Linked DNA regions of Allochromatium vinosum DSM 180. The protein of the gene in region 2 interacts with the protein of the main gene of each other region in a pairwise test. Links are inferred from orthologs where the notes say so. Each region holds a gene or a part of one and is shown on either strand. Other genes may lie near its edges.

The links.
Region 1: the proteins of nth (region 2) and aceE interact in binary tests that used the Escherichia coli proteins (3 or more experiments, as listed by UniProt). The link is inferred for Allochromatium vinosum DSM 180 from one-to-one orthologs.

What each region holds. Positions count from the first base shown.
Region 1 is NC_013851.1:929,278-934,762, reverse strand. The notes cover bases 78-3,234. They hold aceE (pyruvate dehydrogenase (acetyl-transferring), homodimeric type), read left to right. Parts: upstream 78-379; coding sequence 380-3,034; downstream 3,035-3,234. Other genes in these bases: aceF (dihydrolipoyllysine-residue acetyltransferase), read left to right, coding at 3,070-3,234; ALVIN_RS04000 (hydrogenase maturation protease), read left to right, coding at 78-231. Outside these bases: more of ALVIN_RS04000, read left to right, coding at 1-77; more of aceF, read left to right, coding at 3,235-4,464; lpdA (dihydrolipoyl dehydrogenase), read left to right, coding at 4,531-5,485. UniProt on the Escherichia coli protein: Component of the pyruvate dehydrogenase (PDH) complex, that catalyzes the overall conversion of pyruvate to acetyl-CoA and CO(2).
Region 2 is NC_013851.1:2,830,492-2,837,746, reverse strand. What follows is about bases 4,354-7,080. They hold nth (endonuclease III), read right to left. Parts: upstream 6,173-7,080; coding sequence 5,534-6,172; downstream 4,354-5,533. Other genes in these bases: ALVIN_RS12505 (lytic transglycosylase domain-containing protein), read left to right, coding at 6,281-7,069; ALVIN_RS12515 (DUF1841 family protein), read right to left, coding at 5,077-5,511; ALVIN_RS12520 (host attachment protein), read right to left, coding at 4,454-4,885; sthA (Si-specific NAD(P)(+) transhydrogenase), read right to left, coding at 4,354-4,374. Outside these bases: ALVIN_RS12540 (response regulator), read left to right, coding at 1-519; ALVIN_RS12535 (sensor histidine kinase), read left to right, coding at 536-1,384; ALVIN_RS17650 (transporter substrate-binding domain-containing protein), read left to right, coding at 1,522-1,683; ALVIN_RS12530 (HD domain-containing phosphohydrolase), read left to right, coding at 1,840-2,907; more of sthA, read right to left, coding at 2,977-4,353; ALVIN_RS12500 (hypothetical protein), read left to right, coding at 7,088-7,255. UniProt on the Escherichia coli protein: DNA repair enzyme that has both DNA N-glycosylase activity and AP-lyase activity. The DNA N-glycosylase activity releases various damaged pyrimidines from DNA by cleaving the N-glycosidic bond, leaving an AP (apurinic/apyrimidinic) site.

The sequences.
Region 1 (5,485 bases), 1.9 Mb from region 2 along the record:
CCGGAGTCCGTGCGCGGACTCGACCCCCAGCTTCGCGGCAATCTGCATGCGGCCGGTCTGGCCGAAGCGCTGACGCTGGGCGAGGCGCTGGGCCTCCTGCCACCCGAGATCCTCATCCTGGGCATCCAGCCGGCGGCGATCGACTGGTCGCCCGGACTGAGTCCGGAAGTCGCCCGAGTCATCCCCGAGGTGTGCGAGGCGGTTCTGAGGCTACTGCGTCCAACGGGCTGAGTCGCGGCCGATTCGGTGGGCCGTGGATGCCGGTCATGCCACTCGTGCATTGCGCAATCGAATCCTGAGTATTTAATAAATTGTCGATCCAGGTATACTCGCGACCTTGTCCAACCGACATCGTCTCTAACGTCTCCCTGGAAGCGACATGACCCATAAGCCCGATATCGATCCGCAAGAGACTCAGGAATGGCTCGACTCGCTCGAGGCCGTACTGGAGAACGAGGGCGTCGAGCGCGCTCATTTCCTGCTCGAACGCCTGATCGACAAGGCCCGGCGCTCGGGCGCCTATCTGCCCTACAGCGCCAACACCGCCTATCTGAACACCATCCCGGTCCAGGCCGAGCAGCCCTTTCCGGGCGATCTGGCGCTGGAGCGGCGCATCCGCTCGCTGGTGCGCTGGAATGCCATGGCGATGGTGGTCCAGGCCAATCGGCTCTCGACCGAGCTGGGCGGACACATCTCCAGCTTCGCCTCCTCGGCGACCCTGATCGATGTCGCCTACAACCACTTCCTGCACGCGCGTACCAAGGATCATGGCGGGGATCTGGTGTTCTTCCAGGGTCACAGCGCGCCCGGTATCTATGCCCGCGCCTTTCTCGAAGGCCGGATCAGCGAGGAACAGCTCCATCATTTCCGCCAGGAGGTCGATGGCCATGGCCTGTCGTCCTATCCGCATCCCTGGCTGATGCCCGGTTTCTGGCAGTTCCCCACGGTCTCGATGGGACTCGGACCGCTGATGGCCATCTACCAGGCGCGCTTCATGCACTATCTGCGCGATTGCGGACTGGTGAATACCAGCGGGCGCAAGGTCTGGGCCTTCCTCGGCGACGGCGAGATGGACGAGCCGGAATCCCTGGGCGCGATCTCGCTGGCGGCGCGTGAGCGGCTCGACAACCTCGTCTTCGTGGTCAACTGTAACCTGCAACGGCTCGACGGGCCGGTGCGCGGCAACGGCAAGATCATCCAGGAGCTGGAAGCCGTGTTCCGGGGCGCGGGCTGGAACGTCATCAAGGTGGTCTGGGGGCGTTACTGGGATCCGCTGTTCGCGCGCGACAAGCTCGGCCTGATGCTCAAGCGCATGGAGGAATGTCTCGACGGCGACTATCAGGCGTACAAGGCCAAGGGCGGCGCCTACACCCGCGAGCACTTCTTCGGCAAGTACGATGAACTCAAGGCGATGGTCGCCAACATGTCGGACGAGGACATCTGGCGGCTCAATCGCGGCGGCCATGATCCGATCAAGGTCTTCAATGCCTATGCCGCCGCCATGAACTGCACCGGCAAGCCGACCGTAATCCTGGCCAAGACGGTCAAGGGCTATGGCATGGGTGTGGCCGGCGAGGGCATGAACATCACCCACTCGCAGAAGAAGATGGGCGAGACGGCGCTGCGGGCCTTCCGCGACCGCTTCAACATCCCGATCTCGGACGATCAGATCGACGCCACGCCCTTCTACAAGCCGGCGCCGGACAGCGCCGAGAGTCAGTATCTGCACGCACGGCGCGAACGGCTCGGCGGTTTCCTGCCGGCGCGGCGCGACGAGGCCCCGGCGCTTCAGGTACCGGCGCTCGATGTCTTCAAGTCGTTGCTGGAGGGTAGCGGCGACAAGGAGATGTCGACCACCATGGCCTTCGTGCGTCTGCTCACGCTCCTGGTGCGCGACAAGCAGATCGGCCAGTACGTGGTGCCCATCGTCCCGGACGAGGCGCGCACCTTCGGGATGGAGGGCATGTTCCGTCAGCTCGGGATCTATGCCTCGCAGGGCCAGCTCTATGAGCCGGTCGATTCCGATCAGGTGATGTACTACCGCGAGGACAAGAAGGGCCAGATCCTGCAAGAGGGCATCAACGAGGCCGGAGCCATGTCGTCCTGGATCGCGGCGGCCACGGCTTACGCCAATCATGGCCAGAGCATGATCCCCTTCTATATCTATTACTCGATGTTCGGCTTCCAGCGCATCGGCGATCTGGCCTGGGCGGCGGGCGACATGCGTGCGCGCGGCTTCCTGATCGGCGGCACGGCCGGGCGCACCACGCTGGCGGGCGAAGGCTTGCAGCATCAGGACGGCCACAGTCTGCTGCTGGCCTCGACCATTCCGAACTGTGTGGCCTACGACCCGGCCTATGCCTATGAGCTGGCGGTGATCGTCCAGGACGGTCTGCGGCGGATGTATGAGGACAAGGAGAACGTCTTCTACTACATCACCGCGATGAACGAGAACTACGTCCAGCCGCCGATGCCCGAGGGCTGTGCGGAGGGCATCCTCAAGGGGATGCATCCGGTCCGGCACGGCACCGACGGCGAGCCTCGGGTCCAGTTGCTCGGCTCGGGCAGCATCCTGCGCGAGGTGCTGGCGGCGGCCGAGTTGCTGGAGCAGGATTTCGGCATCGGTTCGACCGTCTGGAGCGTCACCAGCTTCAACGAACTGCGCCGCGAGGGCATCGAGATCGAGCGCTGGAACCGGCTCCATCCCGACCGGACCGCGCGCGTCACCTGGGTCGAATCCCAGCTCGGCGACACGCACGGTCCCATCGTCGCCGCGACCGACTACATGCGGCTCCAGGCCGATCAGATCCGGCCCTATGTGCCGCGCCGCTATGTGACGCTCGGCACCGACGGCTTCGGGCGCAGCGACATGCGCCGTCAGCTCAGAAAGTTCTTCGAGGTCGACCGTCATCAGGTCGCGCTCGCCGCACTCAAGGCGCTCGCCGACGAGGGCACGGTGCCAGTATCGATGGTGACGGACGCCATCGCCAAATACCGCATCGATCCGGACAAGCCCAACCCCGTGAACGTCTGAGCCGACTGGTCAACAGGTTTTAAGGAGTATTGCGCGTGTCAAGCCTCGAAGAAATCCTCTTGCCCGACATCGGCGATTTTTCCGGTGTCGAGATCATCGAGATCCTGGTCGCTCCCGGCGACCGGATCGAAGCCGAACAATCCATTCTGACCCTCGAAAGCGACAAGGCGACCATCGAGGTTCCGGCCCCCCTTGGCGGGCTGGTTCAGGAGGTTCTGGTCAAGACCGGCGATCGCGTCAGTCAGGGTGATCGGCTGATGCGGGTCGAGACCTCTGGGTCGAACCAAACCCGGAACGAGACGAGTCCGGTCGTAGGTGTGGCTTCAGCCGCATCGGCGGAGAGTGCGGCTGAAGCCGCACCTACGAACATGACCGGGGCTACCCCCGAACCCGAGTCGCGATCCGAACCGGCGGCCGAATCGGAACCACCGCGCCGCGCCCCCGGCGAGACCGAGCGCCGTCAGGCTCCGGTGCGCCCGCGCCCCGAGGACATGACCGCCATCGCCCGCGGCCGCAAGGCTCATGCGAGTCCTGCCGTGCGCCGCTTTGCGCGTGAGCTGGGCGTGGATCTGGCGCGGGTGAAAGGCTCCGGCCCCAAGGGTCGCATCGTCAAGGACGACGTCCAGGGCTATGTCAAGCAGACCCTGGCCCAGGGCGGCAGTGCGGCGATCGAGCCGGGCACGGCGGGCGTCTTCCAGCTCCCGAGCACGCCCGAGGTCGATTTCAGCCGCTTCGGCCCGACCGAGATCCGGGAACTGCCGCGCATCCGCAAGCTCAGCGGTCGGCATCTGCACCGCTGCTGGATCGGTATTCCGCATGTCACCCAGTTCGACGAAGCCGATATCACCGATCTGGAAGCCTTCCGCCAGACCCAGAAGGATGACTCGGCCAAGGCGGGCGTCAAGCTGACCCTCCTGCCCTTCCTGCTCAAGGCCGTGGCAACGGCACTGGCCCGGATGCCCGTGCTCAAGGCGTCCCTGACGCCGGATGGCGAGAGCCTGGTCCACAAGCACTACACCCATATCGGCGTCGCGGTCGACACGCCGAACGGTCTGGTCGTCCCGGTGGTGCGCGATGTCGACCGGAAGGGTCTGCACCAGCTCGCCACCGAACTGGCGGATCTCAGCGCCAAGGCGCGCGACGGCAAGCTGCTGCCGGGCGACATGCAGGGCGGCTGCTTCTCGATCTCCAGTCTCGGCGGCGTCGGCGGAACCGCCTTCACCCCCATCGTCAACGCGCCCGAGGTCGCCATCCTCGGCGTCTCGCGTGCCGAGATGAAGCCGGTGTGGAACGGGCGCGAGTTCGTGCCGCGCCGGATGCTGCCGCTGTCGCTGTCCTACGACCATCGCGTGGTCGACGGCGCCGACGGGGCACGCTTCACCAGCCTGCTGCGCGAACTGCTCGGTGACATCCGACGCTTGCTGATCTGATAGGATGGCGGGTCTTATCCCATAACGATTGTCAGCGCCTGTGGCGCCCGTGAGAGAAGCCCCACCATGAGCACCATCATCGAGGTCAAGGTTCCGGACATCGGAGATTTCAAGGACGTGCAGATCGTCGAGATCCTGGTCGTCCCCGGTGATCGGATCGAGCCGGAGACGTCACTGGTAACAGTCGAGAGCGACAAGGCCAGCATGGAGATTCCATCGCCCCGGGCCGGAGTCGTGAAGGCCGTGAACGTCAAGATCGGCGATCTGATCTCGCAGGGCGATCCGATCCTGACGCTCGACGTCGCCTCCGCGTCGGTTGACGAGAGCGACGACAGGGCGTCCGATGACGACGCCGAACTGGCCGCCGAGACCACAGCCGTCCAGGAGATCGTGACCGAGGTCGTGGTGCTCGGCGCCGGCCCCGGCGGATACACGGCCGCCTTCCGCGCCGCCGATCTGGGCAAGAAGGTCGTCCTGATCGAGCGCTATCCGACGCTCGGCGGCGTCTGTCTCAACGTCGGCTGCATCCCGTCGAAGGCACTGCTGCACACGGCCGCCATCATGGAAGAGGTCAAGACGCTCGGCGTCATGGGCGTGACCTACGGCGAGCCGGAGGTCGACCTGGCCAAGATGCGTGCCGGCAAGGACAAGGTGGTCGCCAAGCTCACCGGCGGGCTGACGGCGCTCGCCAAGCAGCGCAACGTCCAGGTCGTCCAGGGCGCCGGGCGCTTCGAGTCGCCCAACCGGATCGGCGTCGAGACCAAGGAAGGGCGTGTACGGGTGCGCTTCGATCAGGCCATCATCGCCTGCGGTTCCTCGCCGATGAAGATCCCCGGCTTCCCGCACGAGGATTCGCGCGTCATGGACTCGACCGACGCCCTGGCCCTGGCCGACGTGCCGGATCGGCTGCTGATCGTCGGCGGCGGCATCATCGGTCTGGAGATGGCGAGCGTCTACAGCGCCCTCGGTTCGCGTATCGACGTGGTCGAGCTGAAGAATCAGCTCATGCCCGGCTGCGACC
Region 2 (7,255 bases):
GATTTCCTGAGTTTCATCGACCGTCATGGTATGCCGCTGCCCGAGGCGCTGCATGGTTATGGTAATCGCGTGCTGGTGGTGGAGGACGATCGGCGCATGGCCGAGAGCATTGCGCGCCTCCTGCGTGCGAGTGGCTATGAGGTCCGGGTGGCACTGGATGGTTTTCAGGCCGGTGACACACTACGAGCCTTTTTGCCGGCGTTGATGATTCTGGATCTGCGGATGCCCGGACTCGACGGTTTCCAGGTTCTGGACTATGTACGCCAGGATTCGGAGCTGGCGCGACTGAAGATCCTGGCTCTGTCCTCGCTTCCCGACGAGCGGCTGCAACAGGCCGTTGCGGCCGGTGCCGACGATGCCTTGTCCAAGCCATTCGAGGCGGCGGAACTGATACGCCGGATCGAGGCGCTGCTACCGAATCGATCGCTGCCGCTCGCGGCTCGGGCCGATCAGGCGCTCGCCCACGAACCGCCCGTCGGCGACGAACCCTCACTCCAGCCCGCGCACGCCAAGGCGTAATACAGGCCCGACATCGATGAACGACGATCAAGAAATGCGCCGTCTGCACCAGCAGATCGACGAGACACGCACGCAACTCCTCCATTCGAGCAAGATGGCCGCGCTCGGGACGCTGACGGCCGGCGTGGCGCACGAGCTGAACAATCCCATCGGTTTCGTCAAAAACAACCTGGTGATGCTGGAGGAATATCTCCAGGTGCTGCTGCCGGTGCTGCAAGTGGTCGCGGACATGCTCCCGGCGGACAAGGGCGGGGACGGCGCGCTTGGCGAGCATCTGGAGCAGGCGCTCGCCGGGGAGGATCTCAGACCGATCCTCGACGACATCGTGCCCTTGATCACGGACACGCGCGACGGTGTGCAGCGCCTTGGGGAGATCGTGGCCAGTCTGCGCAGCTTCGCCCGGGTCGACGGACCCGAGGCCGAGCCGTTCGACCTCAATCAGTGTGTGCGCGACACCCTCAAGGTGGCGGTGAACGAGCTGAAGTATCGGGCGAATGTCTTTCAGTCGCTCGAAGAGATTCCGTGGCTCGACGGCCAGCCCGGCGAGATCAATCAGGTCATCCTGAATCTGCTCCTCAATGCCGCCCAGTCGATCAGCACCTTCGGCGAGATCCACATCAGCACCCGATGTGTCGGCGATGAGGTGTGTCTGAGTGTTGCAGACAATGGGGCGGGAATACTGGCGGAGCATTTCGAACAGGTGTTCAACCCCTTTTTCACCACCAAGCCGGCCGGCCAGGGCACGGGGCTGGGACTCTCGATCAGTCGTGACATCATCCGCACCCATGGTGGACGTATCGAGGTCAGCAGCACGCCGGGCGAGGGCAGTGAATTTAGGGTGTTCCTGCCACGGCCGCGCGAGTAAACCGATGTCCGCGACGTCTGATTCCGGTGTGAACTTCGTCACCGGGCTCGGTGACGGCCTGGATGTCGAACTGGTCAAGGGCTTTGCCGAGCATCTGGGGCCGCGCTACGAATTCATCCCCACGACCTGGACAGCGGATGGGAGCCGGGTTTCGCAAAGACTCGCCCAAGCTTCGGGAGGCGTTCAACGACTATCTGGAGCAGACCCGTCGGGATGGAACCTACAGCCGCATGGTCCAGAAGTATTATCCGACCGTGTTCACCTGTTTCGAGGACTTCTTCACCGCCAATAATCCCTAGCGAATCGTCGGTGATCCGGCCGCGACCATGGAATTCGCCAAGTCGAGGATTCTGATCTACACGACGCAGTGCCAGCCAGGGCTGTCTCGACAAAGACTATCTGTGCGCCATCGGCTGTCTGGACCAGCTCCCGAACTGGAGAGGACTCAGCACATCATGAATCTCGATCAAAATCTCTTCGACGCCGAGATCCTCATCGTCGACGACGAGCGTCCCAACATCCTGTTGCTGGAGCGCCTGCTCAAGGCGAGCGGTTACAGTCGCATCCGCGGCACCGACGATCCGCGCCGGGTCAGGGATCTGCTCGGTGAGCGGGACACGGACATCGTGCTCCTCGATTTGCGCATGCCGTACATGGATGGCTTTCAGATCATGGAAGCCATCCAGTCCACTGTGGAAGCCGGTGACGATTATCTCCCGGTGCTGATGCTGACGGCCGAGCACGATCCAAGGATCAAGCTCCGCGCCCTGGAATTAGGCGCGACCGATTTCCTGCTCAAACCCTTCGATCGGGCCGAGGTCGCCAGCCGTGTCCGCAACATCCTGCAGGTTCGGCTACTCAACAAGCGCGTCCGTCAGCAGAACGCCGAACTGGAGTCCAAGGTGCGCGAGCGCACCCGAGAGTTGGACGAGACGCGGCTCGAGATCATCCGCCGGCTCGGACTCGCCGCCGAGTATCGCGACAACGAGACCGGCCTGCACATCGTGCGCATGAGCCTCTTCGCGCAGGCCATCGCCCTGCGCCACGGCCTGTCCCCGGAGCAGGCCGAACTGCTCATGAACGCCGCACCCATGCATGACATCGGCAAGATCGGTATCCCGGACCGGGTGCTGCTGAAAAAGGACAAGCTGGACTCCGATGAATGGCACATCATGCGCCGTCACACCACGATCGGCGCGCAGATGCTCTCGGGTCATTCGTCGCCGCTGCTGCGGATGGCCGCCGACATCGCCCTGTCGCACCATGAGCGCTGGGACGGCGGCGGTTATCCGCAAGGGCTGTCGGGGGAGTCGATCTCTCTGGAGGCGCGGATCGTGGCCGTGGCGGACGTCTTCGACGCACTCCTCGCCGAACGCCCCTACAAGAAGGCCTGGCCGGAACACGAAGCGATCGCCGAGATCGAGCGGCTGGCGGGCCACCAGTTCGATCCGGCCGTGGTCGAGAGCTTCCTGTCGGCGCTACCGGAGCTGCGTGAGATCCGGGCGCGTTATCAGGATTCATGACTCGCGGTCTGTTGCGAGGTCCGGGATGGACCGACGGCCGTGGCCGCGACTTCGCAACGACCGCTCGATTCAGAACAGTCGGTTGAGTCCGTTGAGCGCCGCGACCCGATAAGCTTCAGCCATGGTCGGATAGTTGAAGGTCGTCTCGGTGAAGTAGCGAAGGCTGTTGGCGGCGCCGGGCTGAGACATGATGGCCTGGCCGATGTGCACGATCTCGGCGGCCTGCTCACCGAAGCAGTGGATGCCGAGGATCTCCAGGGTCTCGCGATGGAACAGCAGCTTGAGCATGCCGACCGTGTGTCCGGTGATCTGGGCGCGGGCGATGCTCTTGAAGTCGGCCTGGGCGACCTCGTAGGGGATCTGGGCGGCGGTCAGCTCGCGCTCGGTGCGTCCGACCGAACTGATCTCGGGCACGGTGTAGATGCCGGTGGGGAATTCCTCGATCAACGACCAGTCGCAGTGGCCATCGGCGATATGGGCGCCGACGAAGCGCCCCTGGTCATAGCTGGCGCTGGCCAGCGCCGGTGGTCCGGCGACGTCGCCGACGGCATAGATGTGGGGCAGGGCGGTCTGGTAGCTGGCGTTGACGTCGAGCTGACCGCGCGCGTTGGGTGTCAGACCGATCTCCTCCAGCCCCATGTCCTGGGTATTGCCGGTGCGCCCGTTGGCCCAGAGCAGGATGTCGGTCTTGAACTTCTTGCCCGATGTGCAGTGCAGGACCACCCCGCTGTCGCTGGTCTCGATCCGCGCGTGGGTCTCGTCGTGGCGGATGATGACACCCTGCTGGCGCAGGTGATAGCTCAGGGCGTCGGTGATCTCGTCGTCGAGATAGGACAGCAGCCGGTCGCGGGTGTTGACCAGATTCACCTTCACGTCGAGCGCGGCAAAGATGGACGCGTATTCACAGCCGATGACACCGGCGCCATAGATGGTGATCGAGCGCGGCGTGTGACTGAGCGCCAGGACCGTGTCGCTGTCGCGCACGCGCGGATGCTCGAAATCGACCTCGGGCGGGCGATAGGGGCGCGAGCCGGTGGCGACGACGAAATGTTCCGCGCGCAGTTCGAGCCGGGTGCCGCCGGGGCGCTCCACCGAGAGGCGGTTGGGATCGATGAAACGGGCGCGGCCGAAGATCACCTCGACCCGGTTGCGTCTGTAGTAGCGATAGCGGGTGCGGACCTGGGCGTCGATGACGCCGTCGGCCGCGCGCAGCAGGTCCGGAAACTCGGCCTCGATCTGGTGCTGGGTGTGCTGGAACAGCGGGTTGCGCCTGTAGTCGGCGAGCATCTGGATCGAGTGGCGCAGCGCCTTGCTGGGGATGGTGCCCCAGTGGGTGCAGCCGCCGCCGACGGCCTGGTGCGCCTCGACGACGGCCACGCGCTGACCGGCCTTGGCCAGCTTCATGGCGGCGCCCTCGCCGCCGGGTCCGGTGCCGATCACGATGGTGTCGAATTCGCGCTTGGCCATGCGTTCGTCTTCTCTCTGGATTCAATCGGGCGTGCCACGCGGGCACCTCAGTTGCCCGCGTGGCTACGGGGCGGGTGATTTAGAGGAAATCCGGCAGATGCCGGCGGATCGCCTCGGGTGTCTGGGTGGTCAGGTTCTTGTCGAGTTCGCCCGCGACGAGCTGGCGCAGTGGCGCCGAGAGCTGCTTGCGCAGCAGTCCGAGCAGGGCGGGCGAGGCGATGATGTAGAGCTTGCCGAAGCGTCCCTGATTGCGCGCGGCCTCCAGGTCGTCGCGGATCAGACTGGCGAAGCGCTCGGCGTTCTCCTGCTTGTGTCCTTCCTCGCCATTGACGCCGTGGGCGCCGGCACCAAGTGCCTGACCGCGTCCGGCCTTGTCAGTGGTCAGATCGCCTTCGTGAAGCCGGCCCTCGGGAAAGGCCAGGGTACTGATCTCGATGAGTGGGTCAGCGGGCTTTTCCGCGGCGAAGAGGCGTGCGCGGCTGTTGTCCGCGACCAGGATCCAAGTGGGCATGGGTCATCTTCCTCGTGCGTTGGGCCCAGCCGTGCAACGGGCCGGGACGTGGCTCGAACGGGGTGACTCGGATCGAGTCCGGCTCGACTCGGGCGAGAGCCGGTCGACCTACCGTTCCCCCCGCCCCTGAGTGTAACAGGGGAGGCGGGCTGTGTGGACGCCCCGCTCGGGACGCGATGGGTGCCGGCCGTCTAGCCTTGGCGTTCCAGACGGGCGATGCAGTCGAGATAGCCCACTTCGTCGAAGGGCAGGCGATGGTGCTGGACGCGCCAGATCGACTCGGCCAGACACTCCATGATCGCGTGCTCGACCTGATGCGGATCGCCGAGTCGGGCGAGCAGACGCTGATAGCTGTCACGGATTCCGCGCGGCTGATCGATACTGAGCTGTTCGAGGATGGCCAGATGCAGCCCCAGATGCAGAAAGGGATTGGTCTGGCCCAGTTCGGGCGGAAAGTCCTGGTCGAGCGCGCGCTCGCCGTCCTCCAGGAAGGGTAGATATTCCGGGTGACGGCGCATGAGTTCGACGAGCTGGGATTCGAGCGGCTCCAGCGGCTCCTGGGCATTGGCCTTGCGCCAGGCTTCGAGAAAGATCTGACGGTGTGTCTGTCGGTCGGTGCTGAACATGGTCTCGGGCGCTGGATGGGACTCAGTTGGATGGGGTCTTGTCCGGATAGTCGCACAGATCGGCGATGAGGCATTGCGGGCAGCGCGGTTTGCGCGCGGTGCAGACATAGCGTCCATGCAGGATCAGCCAGTGATGGGCATCATGCAGGAATTCGCCCGGAACCTGATCCAGAAGCCCCTGTTCGACCGCCAGCGGCGTCTTGCCCGGCGCCAGTCCGGTGCGGTTGGCGACCCGGAAGATATGGGTGTCGACCGCCATGGTCGGCTCGCCGAAGGCGGTGTTGAGGATGACGTTGGCGGTCTTGCGTCCGACACCGGGCAATGACTCCAGGGCCGCCCGATCGCGTGGCACCGCGCCGCCGTGCCGCTCGATCAGGAGCGCGCAGGTCTGGAGGATGTGGCGCGCCTTGGTGTTGAACAGACCGATGGCGCGGATGTGCGCCTTGAGTCCGTCCTCGCCGAGCGCCAAGATCGCCTCGGGTGTGTCGGCGTGTGCGAAGAGTCCGGCCGTGGCCTGGTTGACGCTCCTGTCGGTGGCCTGGGCCGAGAGCATCACGGCGATCAGCAGCTCGAAGGGGGTGCGATAGACCAGCTCGGTTCTGGGGGTCGGATTGGCGTTGCGCAGACGAGCGAAGATTTGATGGCGTTTATCGGCATTCATGGTTGCATTGTATGCGTGACTGTCGTTTGATGCGTCATCATCGGCTCGACTCGTCCTGTCGACTGCCATCTCCCACACGCCCTGAGGGCCGGGTTTCTCGTGCAACTGATGAAGCAAAAATCGATTGCCCGCTGTTCGTTCGCACTGCTCGTGCTTCTGGTTCCGCTGTCCGTTTTCGCCGAGACTGAAGCTGTGACCGAGGCCAGCGCCGATTCGGCGGCTCCAGGCGCGGTCGAACCCGTGCGTCCGGCCCGGCCGACGCCGCCGAACCGGCCGCGCCCGAGCCGTGCCGAGGTCCAGGCCATGATCCCGGAGGTGGCACGCCGTCATGGCGTCGAGGAGGCGCTGGTGCGTGCCGTGGTGGCCGCCGAGTCGAACTACGATGCCCATGCCGTCTCGCCGGTCGGGGCCGTGGGCCTGATGCAGCTCATGCCGCCGACCGCCGCCGACTATGGCGTCACCTCGGTGGAGGCGCTGTTCGATCCCCGGATCAATCTCAATACCGGCACGCGCCATCTCAAGCGTCTGCTGCGCAAGTACAGCGACGACTACGGGCGCGTCATCATGGCCTACAATGCCGGCGAGGGCGTTGTCGATCGCACCAACAGCCGCGTCACCTATCTGGAGACGCTCAACTATACCGAGGCCGTCATCCGTCACTATCGGCGCCATGGCGGGACGGCGCCCACTCAGGCCGCGCTCGCCCAGGTGCAGACACTGCGCGGGGTGCGCAACACCGGACAGGCCCGGCGTCTGTTGAAAAAATATCTCGACCCATCACTCTTGTCACTCAAGGTCAAGCCGACGCTGGATGTGCGCTATCTCAATCCGGCCCTCCACGACGTCGGCCCCGAGAGCAAGCCCATGTTCGAACTGGATACGACCGTCATTCGCTGAAGCTGCTGAAATCAGGGTATGAATCCAACGCTCCAAAAACTGCGCCAGATCGCTCAGGACAGCACCCTGAGCGCCGAGGACAACTTCATCCGGCGGCGCGAACTCCATGCCTCCTGCTCGGAGCTGGCCGCCCCCCTGGTTCGCGCCTTCCGGGACGTCGAGGGCGAGTTCGTGCGCATCTCGGTG